One region of the Enterococcus sp. AAFC-DPL-6103 genome, then DNA from elsewhere that is predicted to be linked to it. Evidence: riboswitches for the same ligand, from Rfam matches in the RefSeq annotation. Region 1 holds a riboswitch; the other holds the start of a gene.
The links. A riboswitch is a leader RNA that binds a small molecule or an ion and turns the genes downstream of it on or off. The one in region 1 is predicted to bind thiamine pyrophosphate.
Positions count from the first base shown of each region.

Region 2: it holds a riboswitch for thiamine pyrophosphate, as region 1 does, so the genes downstream of both, AC4BC3_RS04970 (ABC transporter permease) here and thiT (energy-coupled thiamine transporter ThiT) in region 1, are expected to answer to the same signal.

Region 1 is NZ_CM177102.1:1,259,893-1,267,580, reverse strand. Features, by position in the region: gene AC4BC3_RS06150 (ABC transporter ATP-binding protein) at 1-1,708, opposite strand, end outside; gene AC4BC3_RS06145 (AraC family transcriptional regulator) at 1,844-2,680, shown strand; gene thiT (energy-coupled thiamine transporter ThiT) at 2,738-3,298, opposite strand; TPP riboswitch at 3,354-3,455, opposite strand; gene AC4BC3_RS06135 (PTS sugar transporter subunit IIC) at 3,583-4,902, opposite strand; gene AC4BC3_RS06130 (GntR family transcriptional regulator) at 5,070-5,783, opposite strand; gene AC4BC3_RS06125 (glycoside hydrolase family 1 protein) at 5,958-7,382, shown strand.
Region 2 is NZ_CM177102.1:1,001,003-1,008,690, forward strand. Features, by position in the region: gene AC4BC3_RS04955 (ABC transporter permease/substrate-binding protein) at 1-1,312, shown strand, start outside; gene AC4BC3_RS04960 (ABC transporter ATP-binding protein) at 1,309-2,265, shown strand; gene AC4BC3_RS04965 (dihydrolipoyl dehydrogenase family protein) at 2,262-3,584, shown strand; TPP riboswitch at 3,652-3,756, shown strand; gene AC4BC3_RS04970 (ABC transporter permease) at 3,841-4,587, shown strand; gene AC4BC3_RS04975 (ABC transporter substrate-binding protein) at 4,601-5,596, shown strand; gene AC4BC3_RS04980 (ABC transporter ATP-binding protein) at 5,608-6,345, shown strand; gene AC4BC3_RS04985 (TatD family hydrolase) at 6,335-7,060, shown strand; gene AC4BC3_RS04990 (hypothetical protein) at 7,325-7,688, shown strand, end outside.

The sequences.
Region 1 (7,688 bases):
TTTGGTAAACTTCGTAGTAACGTCCTTTTTGTTGCAGCAATTCTTTGTGCGTTCCTTGCTCAATCACTTGTCCTTTTTCCATCATCAGAATCAAATCAGCTTCACGAACGGAAGAAATACGATGAGCAATAATAAATGTTGTCTTTTCAGTTGTTAACTGTGTTAACTCTCGTTGAATTTTAAATTCGGTTTCCATATCAACTGCTGAAGTCGTATCATCTAAAATAAGAATAGAGGGATCTTTTGTTAAAGCTCTTGCTAACGATATTCGCTGTTTTTGTCCACCAGAAAGTCCAACACCACGTTCACCCACAATCGTTTCATACCCTTCCGGCATCCGTGAGATAAATTCATGTGCATCAGCAATCTGTGCCATTTGTTGGACGTATGTTTCATTTGCTAATGGATTGCCAAAAGCAATATTGTCTTCAATCGTATTGGAAAATAAAAAGACATCTTGCATAACCATCGAGATATTTTCACGTAACTGACGAACAGGATATTCTTTTGCATTTTTTCCATCAATCAAAACTTCACCTGAAGTTGGATCATAGAAACGACCAACTAAATTAACTAGCGTTGTTTTTCCTGAACCAGTTTCTCCTAAGATGCCAATTGTTTGCCCTGGGCTAATCTTGAATGAGATGTGTTTCAAAACTAACGTAGTAGGATCATCAGAAAAGTGAAATGAAACATCTCTAAATTCAACATGACCTTTGATTTTTTTTACTTCATTGTGAGTCAATACAGGAATTTGTGGTTTAGTTCCTAACATTTGCCGAATTTTGATACAAGCTGCCGAAAAACGTTGAACATCGTTAATCAACCAGCCGCTCATTCTCATCGGTTGATTCAGCATCCATAAAAAACCATTAAAAGCAATCAAGTCACCTAAAGTCATCTTTCCTTGTATAACAAATAACCCGCCTAAAATCAGCGTAATCACATTCAAGCTTCCAGCTAATCCATCTAACCAAGGGAGATATTTCATAGAAACTTCAGCTGATTTCATGTTCTGTGCTTTGTAATCTTCGTTGTGCTCCACAAATTTTTGAATTTCAAAATCTTCCCTAGCAAATGCTTTGACGACACGATTGCCACCAATATTCTCTTCAACCATTGAGTTCAGACGAGAAAAACTTTCTCGAATCTCAAAAAAGATTGGTCGCGCTTGCTTCGACATCTTTTGAGTAAGTAAGAAAATGATTGGGGTGACTGCAACCAGTGCCAGCATCAATTGCCAATTAATTGTTGCCATTACGATGACAGCAATACTGAACCATAAAATACATTCAATGATGTTATAGACTACCCACGAAACAAAATGACGAATAGCATCTGTATCCCCTGTCATTCTAGCCATGATGTCGCCAACTCGAGTGTGATTGAAGAAATCAAAATCAAGTTCTTGTAATTTTTGATACATTTCTTGCCGTAGCTCGAACAAACTGTTCTGACCAATTCGTTCAAATAAAATCTGATAAGTATAACGAATGATTGTTCGAAAAATCGTGATACCAATCATCAATGCTAATAACGGAATTAATAAATTTGCTTCCCCTTTTTCAATTACTTTATCTACAATCTCACCAGCCACTAATGGGTTGACTACAATTAAAAGCGCATTGATTATTAAAAAAATAATTGCCAGAAATCCTTTATTTGCATATTTCTTTACATACTGCCAAATCCATTGATAATTGCTCATTTTATTTTCCCTCCTATACGAAAGCCTTTTCTCAATCAAGTATTAGCTTATCCTTAATAAATTCGAAAGAAAATGGTTATTCTTACTTGTTTTGATGTACAATATTATCAAATCTAAAAGAAAGGGTTTTCATTCATGAGTTATACAAATGCCCAAATATTTAACCCAGAAATTATTTATGCTTTTGATCCTTGGAACGAACAAGGAAACAAAAGTGACAGCCATACCCATGATTTTCTAGAAATCAGTATCGTGTTAGAGGGGCAAGCGAACTATACAATCGAAGGACAAGAATTTCAATTAAATGCTGGTCAAATTATGCTCTTTAATCCTGGAACCCATCACGGGGAAGAACAAAAACAAGGAACCTATTCTCATCAACTTCATATTGGGTTAACGAATATTTCATTAGACGGACTAAAGAGAAATCACTTACCAACAAAAAATGCAATTCTTAATCTTGGAGAATATCAATGGGAGTTTCTCGACAAAGCGTGGCGCCTCGTCAAAGAATATGGTGAAGAACAACCAGAATTTCAATTAATGGTCAAAGCGTTAATCATTGAGATGTTAGTACTCATTTTAAGAAGTCTAGAAAAAACGCAAGATAATACGGTCACTTTGGCACTTTCAAAAAATGCCAAACGAAAACAATATTTAGTCAACCATGCGATTTATTATTTGGAAAATCATCACACGCAAGAAATTACTTTAGAGCAATTAGCTGACACGTTGTATGTTAGCCCCACATATTTATCAAAAGTTTTTAAAGAGTCTACGGGTATGAGCCCTATCAATTATCTTATCCAAGTTCGACTGAAACATGCTAAGGAACTACTAGCAAACGAACAATTAACAATCAGAGAAATTTCTCAAGCTGTAGGTTATCAAGATGCGTATCATTTTAGTAAACTCTTCAAAAAATATTATGGTCTTTCTCCTTCGCAGCTAGCAAAGAAATCGCTGGCATAAACAAAAAAACTCTTAAAAGACTTCGATAACAAAAAGTCTTTTAAGAGTTTTTTTGTTTTATTTTTGTGGATCAAATAGCTTTGGTGCTACTCGATAACAGATAACGACCACAATTGCGACGACAATTGCAGTGGCTAAACCACTCGCGCCATTCATAACAAATGAAAATATCCAAGGATTCATCCCTTCCGGTGCATAATCCCCCCAAAAAATACCACCAGCAACAAAATGCCAGAAAAAGCGAGTGAAGGTTCCAACCACCGATGAGACAATTAGGATCCCATAAATTTTGGATGTTTCCCCATTCACCATTGCGCGATGTAAGGACAAGGCAAACACTCCAGCAAACCCAGCAAAGGTAAATGCGATTGGATACTCAATTAAAACTTGTGGGACACTCAAAAATTGAACTTTCCCCATTAAAAAGTGTAATAATCCCCAAATCAACCCAGCACCTAATCCTGCTTTAAAGCCTCTACGTAAAGCATAAATAGTTATTGGAATTTGTCCAATTGATAAGGTAAAACTGCTTCCAATATCGAGTGGAATCAGTGAAAGCACCATCGCTAATGCTGCAATAATCGTCCCTTCAATCCACACTTTTGTTTCTGAATGCATAAAAAAACTCCTCCTTTAGAATCATCACAATTCACAAAGGAGAAGTGTTAGCTACACTTCCACTCGTCACAATTCCTACGTTCGTATGACCGAAACAGGTACGGAGGGTTTAGAGTAAACTCATTCTCAGCCTCGAAAGGCTCCCCTTTGTGAGTAGATTCTATTATTTTTTACTTATCTAGCATAACATATTTTTTCTTTTGTCAGAAGTGAAAAGAAATTTTTTGTTTAAGCAAACAAAAAGCGAACAATTGGCTGTTCGCTTTTTTTAAGCTATTTGAAAGTTATTTTGTCATATTCGACGTAACTTTTTCGTCAATACGTAAAAACGGTAAGTAGATGAACACACTGGCAGCAATAATCAGAATTTGAAGAACTGCAGCACGCCAATCCCCACCAGTCGCTAAGAACCCAGAAATGATTGGCGGTGTCGTCCAAGGAATTTGGACAACGACGTGATTGATCAATCCAACTGCTGTTGCAAAATAAGCAACAGTTAGTGAAAATATTGGTGCTAAAACGAATGGAATAATCAAGCTAATATTAAACACAATGGGTAACCCAAAAATAATCGGCTCGCTGATATTGAAAATAGCGGGTGTAACAGATAATTTAGCAAAGTCTTTGTAGTCTTTACGACGACTAAAAATAAAAATCGCAATAAGTAAGGCAATCGTATTACCAGAGCCGCCCATTACAGCAAACGTATCTTTGAAAGCCATGTTGATGATGTGAGGAATCTCTTCTTTATTAGCGTAGGCAGCCATGTTTTCTTGCATATTTTGAATCAAAAAAGGATCGAGTAATGAACCAGAAATGACAGCCTGATGAATGCCAAAACCAAAAAATAAATTTGCAATGGATGTTAACAATAAGAATCCTGGTAGCCCAGTAGTGATTTTGCTCAAAGGTTTTGTAATAATCGTTGTGATCAATGTATTGACATCCATATGGAATAACTGATTGATAGTAAATGAACCAATTGCGAATATGGTAATGGTCAACATAATCGGAATCAAGACATTAAATGATTTCAGAACAGCTGGCGGAATATTGCCAGATAAATTGATCTGAAGTTTTTCATTTTTAGATAATTTGATAAATAATTCGGTGGCTGCAAGGCCGACAAAAATACCGACAAACATGCCTGAAGCTCCGGTGTAAGCAATCGGAATCACGCCATTCACTTCTATTGCTTTTTGACTATTTTCTGGAGTAAACATCATAACCATTGGTGTGAGAACAATGAAAGTAGAAATAGCAACTAGCACTGCAGCGATTGAATTTTGATAATTGCGGCTAACACACATATGATAAGAGACTGCTGCTACAACTAATAACGTTGTAATACTCAGTGTACCGTTGCTAATTGAAATTCCGATTTCTTGAATCGTTGATAAAGTTTCGGGCCGAATAAAGTGACCTAAAAAACCTGTTGGCTCCAATATGACATAGTTAATCAAAGTAACAAACCCAGCTAACATCATAAACGGCATGAACGTTGCAAATGCGTCTCGCAGTGTTCGTAAGTGAATCTGATTTCCTAATCTTGTTGCGATTATCCCAAATTTTTCAAGGATGACCTCTTTTTTACTTTTACCCATAAAACTCTCCCCCTTTGTTTGTAAGCGATTGCCTTCCTCTAGATAATAACTCGTCTTCTAAGTAAAGTAAATATCTTTTTTAAAAAATATATACTTTTGCAAAAATAAAAAATAAACAGCAAGAAATAGACTTAACTTGCTGTTTATTTTAGTTGAATATGCGATTTTTATTTTTCAACAAAGATTGCTTCAAAAACAAAGTCCTTGTAAATATGTCTAGATAAAGAATATTCAAACGGTACTCCTGAGGACAACGAGACAACTTTATCTACTTCAATCATAAATTCACCAGGATCGATATTTAGGATTTTTGCATCAAACTCATTAGCCACATCTCCCTTGATCCACAAATGAGAGGACTTTATTTCCAGATTTAATTCGTCTGTGATATAAGCATAAACTGATTTTTTCAAATGCTTAGGTTCCAGCCCAGGTATAATAGCCAGTGGCATAAATGTTTGTTCAATTGAATAAGGTTGGTGGTCTATGAATCGACTCCGGATAATATTGTAAATGTAATCTTTCTCGCTGATTTGTAGCATTTCTGCCACCTCATTTGAAGGAAGTTCAATCGAAAAAGTATGGATCTCAGAGTCCACATGTTCTTCCCCCATCGTGCTCAGTAAACCTTCGTTTGGACCAAAAACTTTTGAATTATCAATTGGTTTACGCAAAACTTCTGTACCAAATCCGCTACGCGTCCGCAAAACACCTTCCGATACTAATAAATCAATCCCCTTTTTTACAGTTAATTTGCTTGTTCCATATTCTTCTGCTAATTGGTCACCAGTCGGTAATTTGGTGCCAACCTGATACCCATCATCCATGATTTTCCGTTTAACATCTAAATAAATTTCCATATATTTGGGAATTTGTTTCATACGTATCCTCCTTCCACTTAAAACAATAGCTTCTTCTATACTTTACCATACTTTTAGCTATTTTTAACTAAAAAAAACAAGCTCTATCGATAAAGATATATATTTTATATAAAAAGTATTTATTTTATTTGAAAGCGATGTTATGATTGGAATGAATTTAAAGGAGGTCTATCAATGAGTACAATCAAAAAATTATCATTCCCAGAAAACTTTTGGTGGGGATCTGCGTGGTCTGCTGAGCAAGCTGAAGGGCGTGGCGAAACAGGAAAAGCTGAAACTGTTTGGGAACGTTGGTACAAAGAACAACCTAATCGCTTCTACCAAAGAATCAGCTCAGAAATCACAAGCGATCATATCCATCGTTACAAAGAAGATATTCAGTTAATGAAACAAACTGGACATAATTCTTTTCGGGTATCTATTTCTTGGGCAAGAATGTTTCCACATGATGGCGTAGGAGAAGTTAATCCACAAGCGATTGCTTTCTATCGTGATTTATTTACCGAAATGAATCAAAACGGAATAAAAGTTTTTGCTAATCTTTATCATTTTGATATGCCTGCTAAGCTACAAGACAAAGGTGGTTGGGAATCACGAGATGTCGTTGATGCCTATGTCCATTTTGCAAAAACATGTTTTGAAGAATTTGGCGATTTAGTCTTTCATTGGTTTACGTTTAACGAACCACTTGGGCCCATTCTTGGCTCCTACTTAGAAGACTTTCATTACCCAAATCTGATTGACTTTAAACGTGGAAGTCAAGCTGCATTCTTTACAATCTTAGCACATGCAAAAGCAATTGAAGTTTTTAAAACTTACAAGTTATCAAGCAAGATTGGTGTCATTTTAAATCTTAGCCCGACCTTCCCACGAAGTCAGAATCCTACTGACGTCAAAGCCGCAGAGATTGCAGACTTATTTTATACGCGAAGTTTTTTAGATCCAATGGTAAAAGGAAACTTTCCACCAAAATTAGTAGAACTTTTAAACAAATATGACCAGTTGCCGCTCGACTTTACTCAAGAAGATCTAGCAACGATTCAAGAAAATACCGCCCAAATTTTAGGGTTGAACTACTATGAACCTCGCAGAGTAAAAGCTCGCCTCACAGCAATTAATCCAGAAGGCCCTTTCCTACCTGAATGGTTCTTTGAGAATCATATAATGCCTGGACGTCGTATGAATGAATATCGTGGTTGGGAAATTTATGAAAAAGGAATCTATGATTTATGTATGGATATCAAGAATAACTATGGAAACATTGAGGCATTCATCTCCGAAAATGGGATGGGGGTTGCCAATGAAGAACGATTTATGGACGAAACTGGGCAAGTAATCGATGAGTACCGCATTGAATTTATTCAAGACCACTTAGCTTATCTTTGGAAAGCAATTAATGACGGATGTAACATCAAGGGCTATCATCTATGGACGTTCATTGACTGTTGGTCATGGATCAATTCTTACAAAAATCGTTACGGATTAGTTTCCTTAGATTTACCTACGCAAAAACGAACAATCAAAAAAAGTGGTGAATTTTATAAAAAACTAAGTGACGAAAACGGATTTGATTACGATCTTGATTTGTTGGATCATTAAAAAATATTTTTTGTAGCTTCGACTCATTCAGCAACTAAAAAACTGGTCATAACAGAAAGTCAGTTTATGTTATACTAAAGAAAACTGTTCGTTGACATTCAAATAACCAACAGATTACTAAATAAGTATAAAGAAGCATTCAAACTGGAGCCTCGCTATGGGCAAATAGTGCGATTACGGAACCTCAAAAATTTTGATCCGAGGTTTTAGAGCTATGCTGTTTTGAATGCTTCCAAAACCCGATTACTGAAGATAATCTGTACGTTGTCGTTTTAGAGCTATGCTGTTTTGAATGCTTCCAAAACA
Region 2 (7,688 bases), 260 kb from region 1:
TGGAATTGGTACAGTGCCAGCATTGATTGCTTTGGTCGTATATGCATTACTACCTATTTTTCAAAATACGTATATTGGTTTAACTGAAATCGACCCATCAATTGAAGAAGCAGCTGTAGCTTTTGGCATGTCTCGAATGCGACGTTTAATCAAAGTTGAATTACCAATTGCGTTGCCAGTAATTATTTCGGGGATTCGTACAGCGTTGGTTTTGATTATTGGAACGGCTACCTTAGCAGCGTTGATTGGTGCAGGTGGTTTAGGAACGTTTATCTTGTTGGGAATCGATCGCAATACACCTGCGTTGACACTGATTGGTGCTATTAGTTCGGCATTACTAGCTATTATTTTTAGTAGTTTGATTCGTTTGTTACAACGTGTTCGACCGCTATACACCTTGATTGTTTTAGCCTTGACGATTGGCGTCCTTGGAGGCGTATCCGCTTACCAAACATTTTTTGTGAAAGAAGAGCCTGTAGTAATTGCGGGTAAACTTGGTTCAGAACCAGAAATTTTGATTGAGATGTATAAAGAACTGATTGAGGAAAAAAATCCAGATCTTGCTGTTGAAATCAAACCAAATTTTGGAAAGACGAGCTTTTTGTTTAGCGCCTTACAGAATGAGCAAATCGATATCTATCCAGAATTTACTGGAACGGTTTTAGAAAGCTTGGTCAAGGTTCCAGAAGCAATGAAAGAAACGAAGTTATCCGAAAAAGATACGTATCAACAAGCAAAAGAGTTGCTCCAGCAACAAGAAGCAATGACTTTCTTAGAACCAATGGCGTATCAAAATACTTATGCACTAGCAGTGAAAGAGTCCTTTGCTAAAGAGCATCAGTTAGAAACGATTTCTGATTTGATTAAAGTGAACAATCAACTCAAAGCAGGTTTCACTTTGGAATTTATTGATCGTAACGATGGTTATCGCGGAATCCAATCGGTTTATCATCTAGCATTTCCAAGTGTCCAAAGCATGGAACCAAGTCTTCGTTATCAAGCAATCAAGAATGGGGACGTCAATATAATTGATGCTTACTCGACAGATAGTGAGTTAAAAGAATATGGATTAGTGACTTTAAAAGACGATTTACAACTATTTCCCCCTTACCAAGGTGCACCTCTAATGAAGGAAAATTTTGCTAATAAACATCCAGAAATCGTGAATGCCTTGAATCAACTTGGTGGGAAAATCACTGAAGAAGAAATGATTGAGATGAATTACCAAGTAAATGTTGAAAAACGAGAACCAGCACAAGTCGCCCACGAGTTTTTAGTAACGATTGGGTTGAGCAAGGAGGCTGAAAAATGACAGAAATCATCGAGTTTCATCAAGTCCAAAAAAAATTTGCTGAAAAAGTTGTGATTGATCAACTAAACTTTGTTGTTCATCCAGGTGAGATTTTCGTATTAGTTGGCCCGTCTGGTAGTGGAAAAACAAGTACGCTGAAGATGATCAATGGATTGATCAAGCCAACGAGTGGGGAGATATATTTTAAAGGTGAAAAATTAACTAGTTACAATTTACAAAAATTGCGGTGGAAGATGGGATATGTTTTACAACAAATCGCTTTATTTCCAACTATGACTGTTAAACAAAATATTGAAGTGATACCAGAGATGCTAGGCTGGGACAAGTCAAGACGGGAACGACAAGTGGACCAGTTATTGGAAAAAGTAGGGCTTTCGCCAACGGATTATCGAGATCGCTTTCCACGGGAATTATCTGGTGGAGAGCAACAACGAATCGGTATTCTACGTGCAATTGCTGCCAATCCAGAAATCATTTTGATGGATGAACCGTTTAGTGCACTTGATCCTCTTTCACGTGCTTCCTTGCAAGAATTAGTTCTTTCATTACATCAAGAATTAGGGACGACTGTCGTTTTTGTTACACACAATATGGAAGAAGCAGTCAAACTAGGTAGTCGAATAGGTGTCATGAAAGACGGTCAGTTGATTCAATGTGATACACCGGAAAAACTATTGAAGCAACCAAATAACGCATTTGTTCAAAGCTTTTTTGAAGAAACCAATCAAAAAGAAATTTTGGTGGAAGAACTGATCGCTTTAGGTTTCTATGACAAAGAAATAACAGATAAAAATGTTCCTATGATTGAGATCACAGCTCCATTAACTCAGGCTTATCAAAAATTAGCCCAAGCACCAGTTGTTCAAGTCATCAATCAAGGAAAGCTTATTGGAGAATTGTCTGGTCAAGATGTCTTTGCATTTTTAAGTCGAAAGGAGTCGAACAAACGATGAAGGAGTATGACGCAATTGTGATTGGTTCAGGAGTGGCTGGATTAAGTGCCGCTTATGAGTTGAAAGCAAAGCAGCAACAAGTATTAGTAATTGAAGAAAACTTGTGGGGAGGGACATGTCCCAATCGAGGATGTGATCCCAAAAAAATCTTGATAGGTGGTGTGGAAGCACGTAATCGGGTCAAGCAATTGCTTGGTAAAGGGTTCTCTGAAGTACCACCATTGAATTGGCAAGAACTTCAGTCTTTTAAACGAACATTTACTGATCCAGTCTCTGCAAATCGCCAAAAAGAATTAAGCCAAGCAGGAATCGATCATCTGACTGGAACAGCAAGTTTTCTTGACGAAGAAACGATTGAAGTAATAGGAAAAACATTTCGCGGAAAACACTTTGTGCTGGCAACTGGGCAACGTCCAACGATCTTGCCGATAGAAGGAAAGGAATATTTACAAACGAGTACTGATTTTCTAGCGCTTTCCGATTTACCAAAACAACTGATTTTTATTGGTGGAGGTTATATTTCCTTTGAATTAGCGACAATTGCTCACGCGGCGGGGAGTGAAGTAACCATCGTGCATCACAATCAGCGACCTTTAAAAGAATTTGATGAAGAATTGGTTCAAGAGGCCATTATTCAAATGAAAAAAGCTGGAATCCAGTTTGCTTTTGATGTAGATACAAAAAAAATCACGCGTCAAAATGGAAAATTACAGTTGATTGCTGAGAAAGAAACGTTTGAAGCAGACGCTATTTTTTGCGCAACTGGTCGCCAACCAAATGTTGAATCTTTACATTTGGAGCGTGCCAATGTTGCTTTTACGAAAAAAGGGATCATGGTCAACGAATTTCTTCAAACAACAAATCCCAAAATTTTTGCTTGCGGAGACATTATTGAGAAACAGTTACCAAAATTAACGCCTGTGGCGACATTTGAAGGACAATATGTTGCTAGAAAAGTGACAAAAGAACTGCAAGAAGCCATTAAGTATCCTGTCATTCCCACTATCGTTTACGGTAGTCCAAAGATTGCAACTGTTGGAGTAACGAAAGTCGAAGATGACAGGCAAACAGTAACAGTTACCCAAGAAATGACGGATTGGTTTACTTATCATCGAGTAAATGAACCGTTAGCTAAAGCAAAGTTTTTTTTTAATAAAGAAAACTTTTTGATTGGTGCCAGCGTCCTAAGTGAACAAGCAGATGAACTGATTGATTTTCTAGCGATAGCTATCAATCAACAGTTGACGAAAGAAATCGTGGATCAATGGATCTTTGGTTATCCAACATTGGCTAGTGATTTACCCTATTTACTGAAATAGTGAAGGGATAAATTAAGAAGAAGTGCTTGTTGCCCGAATTTTGTTATGCTACACTGAAAAAAATGAATACTTGTTTCTGGGGATGTCGTAAACGGCATGAGAGTAAGTTGTGAACTTAGACCCATCGAACCTGTCAGTTAATACTGGTGAAGGGAGAAACATAGCAAACGCTTGTTTAAGTGAGACCTATGTTGTGTCCGCAAACAAGCGTTTTTTTGTTCCAGTGTTAAATTCGATTCATTTAGGAGGTGAACTATTGAAGAAACATTTATATCCAGCAATCAGTATTTGCGTTTTGCTACTGATTTGGCAAGTCAGTGTTCAACTCTTGCAGACACCAACTTTTATCTTGCCTAGTCCAATTGCCGTTTTCCAAGCATTGTTTGCTGATTGGCACACGCTGTTTTTTCATTCGCTCACGACTTTGAGTGAGGCCTTATTAGGCCTAGTGATTGCAGGAATCATTGCGTTTTTCACAGCATTGCTGATGGACTATTATGACTTATTAAAGACTGCAATTTATCCTATCTTGGTGGTGTCACAAACTTTGCCAATCATGGTATTGGGACCATTACTTACGTTGTGGTTTGGTTTTGGACTAATGCCGAAAGTGATTTTAGTTATCTTGATGAGTTACTTTCCGATAGTCGTTTCTTTTGCGGATTCATTGAGCAAAGCATCAAGGGAACAAATTATATTTTTACGAACAATGGGGGCAAGCACAGGACAGATCTATCGAATCTTCAAAATTCCTGAAGGTCTTGTGGGGTTCTTTTCTGGGCTAAAAGTTGCGGCAACTTATTGTGTCAGCGGTGCAATCGTTGGAGAATGGCTAAGCGCACAGTCAGGATTAGGTTACTATATGATTCGTGTAAAAAACAGTTATCAAATCGACAAGGTTTTCGCAGCAATCCTTTGTGTGGTCGTTCTTAGTTTGTTGTTGAATGGCTTAAGTGTGTTAGTAAAGAAAAGTTATTATTATTGGTTGTACACTAGAGAATAGGAAGAGGAAGAAAATGAAAAAATTGTTATGGTTAGTACCGGCTTTGTTACTATTTACCGCGTGTGGTTCAAATAAACAGGAAGCAAGTGATACGGATACCACAAAAAAATTAACGGATGTCACTCTTGTGTTAGACTATGTGCCAAATACGAATCATACAGGTATCTATGTTGCCAAAGAACAAGGTTACTATAAAGAAGCAGGTTTGAATGTGAATATCATTGAGCCAGGGGACGATTCGACAAGTATTGGTTTAGTGGGTGCAGACAAAGCACAATTCGGCGTTAGTTACCAAGAAGATGTCACTTACGCACATGCTGATGGTCAATCCATTCCGGTAAAAGCGCTTGCGACGATTATGAAACACAATACTTCTGGATTTGTCGCAACGAAAGACAGCGGGATAACGAAACCAAAGGATTTTGAGGGGAAAACTTATGCAGGTTGGCAAAGTCCTAGTGAAGAAGCGGTATTGAAAGCAGTTATGGAGCATGATAATGCAGATTTTTCTAAGTTAACAATTGTTGGGAGCACTGGAGAAGGACCAGAAGCTTTAGGAAAAGGTGTCGATTTACAGTGGTATTTTGAAGGCTGGGATATGATTAAGGCAAAAGAAGCGCAAATTGACTTGAATTATCTTCCGTTGAGAGAACTAGATGAACGTTTAGATTATTATACTCCTGTTATTATTACAAGTGATAAAATGATAGAACAAGAGCCCCAAATAGTTGGAAAATTTATGGATGCAACAAAAAAAGGTTATCAAGAAGCAATCAAACAGCCACAAGCAAGTGCAAAAATTTTGCATAAGTACGCATCAGACAACCAATTAAGTTTCTTGGAAGAGTCACAAGCATTTGTTTCAGAAAATTATACCGATGAACCAGAGAAATGGGGATTGATGCAAGAAAACGTGTGGGACAACTATACTGATTTTATGCAAGAGAGTGGGCTAATTAAAGAAAAAGTGGATTCAAAAGAATTATTCACAAATCAATTTATTCAATAGGAGGAAAAGACGTGGCAATTAAAATCAATCAGTTAACTGTAACGATTGATAACTTAGAGATTTTAAAAGAAATGAATCTTATTGTTGAAAAGAATTCGTTTGTATCGATCATTGCTCCAAGTGGTGCAGGCAAATCAACTTTATTGAAAGTTTTAACTGGTGTAATGACGCCAACGTCAGGAGATATTTTTGTTGATGGGGAACCAATTACAGGATTAAATACAGCGTTTAGTTATATGCCACAAGAAGATCTATTATTACCATGGGCTAGTGTTTTTCAAAATGTCACATTGTATCAAAAAATCAACCATCAAAAAATCAATCAAGAAAAAGTAATGGCAGAACTGCAATTATTTGGATTGAAAAAATATAGTAGTTTTTTACCAGAACAACTTTCCGGTGGTATGAAACAACGAGTTGCATTATTGCGAACTATGATGAATCCAGCTGACTACTTATTGTTAGATGAGCCGTTTGGTGCGTTGGATGCGATGACTCGAAGTCAGATGCAAGACTGGCTACTCCAGTTACCAAGACAAAAAACGAGGACTACTTTACTAGTGACCCACGATATCGAAGAAGCAATCTATTTATCCGATCGAATTTTAGTGCTGTCTGCTCGACCCGCGCAAATCATTGCAGATATCAAGTTACCAGAAGAAAAACGAACAAGGAGTTGGCTTGGCGAACAAGCAATGCTGAAACAAAACATCTATCAATTGTTAGCAGGTGAAACATATGTTGATTGATGGACATTGTCATTTGGCAGGAAGTGCAGAATTAGCACAACAGCAACAAAAACATCAGATATTGACGATTCTAAATTGTGACTCGCCGGAAGAATGGAAAGAAAATCGGCGATTGACTAAAGAGGGACGTCTTCAAATGTTAAGTTTTGGTGTTCATCCTTGGAAAGCAGATCGTTACCAGTTTGAAGAAGTCTTACCTTATTTGGAAAAAGCCAACATAATTGGTGAAATTGGATTAGATAGAGTGTGGACACAAGTGCCAATATCACGACAGCTGACTATTTTTAAACAGCAACTGACTTATGCAATGGAACACCAAAAACCAGTTGTTTTGCATACAAAAGGATGCGAAGCAGAAATTTTATCCTTGATCAAAAAATATCCCAATCGTTACTTGATTCATTGGTATTCAAGTATGGCACTTCAAGAAGCTTATATTGACCTTGGTTGCTATTTCACCATTGGGATCGATTTGATGCGGAATAAGGCAGTCACAGAATTGGCGAAAAAAGTACCGCTTGATCGTTTGTTGATCGAAACAGATGGGGTGGCGGCTATCGAATGGGCATTGGGAAAAAAAGTAAAGGTAGAAGATTACAAGTCGATAGTCACAAGTCATTTGCAATCTTTAGCTGAATTAAGAATGATCCAGTCGACGAGTTTAGCGAAGAGAATGACGCAGAATCTTCAAACATTTCTTAGCGGTGAAATTTAATGTCTAAGTGAGTCAGCAATATTAGTGGTCATGTTGGACAATAACGAGGTTATCAGTTTTTACTTCTGTTAAAATGAAGAAAAGCTTGTCTCGTGGAATTTCAGTGATCAAGTTTGATTCACTGTGAGAAATGAATTCTACATTAAAAGGCTGTGACAAGTTTTTGTCACGGCTTTTTTTTATGACAGGTGTAGTAAATGGGAGGGTGACTCAGACATTCGTTCATAAAAAGAAAAACTATTCATGAGTAAGGGGGAAAGTAAAATGCAAAATTCATTTGAAAAAAATATCAACCAGTTATCTCAAGAACAAAAGGAGTTATTATTTTTAATTCACTTAGCAATGGAAGAACTATATGTTGTAGGGGAAGAAAATCAATCAATGAATCATTTGCTCACACAATATTCTCTTAAAGAAACTTTGTCAGTTTTTGAACTTTATGCGTGCAATGTTCAATATGACATCACTAAAAGCATGAGTAATAAAATTTCAATGACTAAATTTCATGAGATATTGCCAGACTATTCAACTTACGAGAAAAAATACCAGTATGAATTATTAGGACAGATGTATCAAGAGGCTTGTTCGAATACAACGAGTACCTGTCTACAAGAAACCAGAAGGCAAA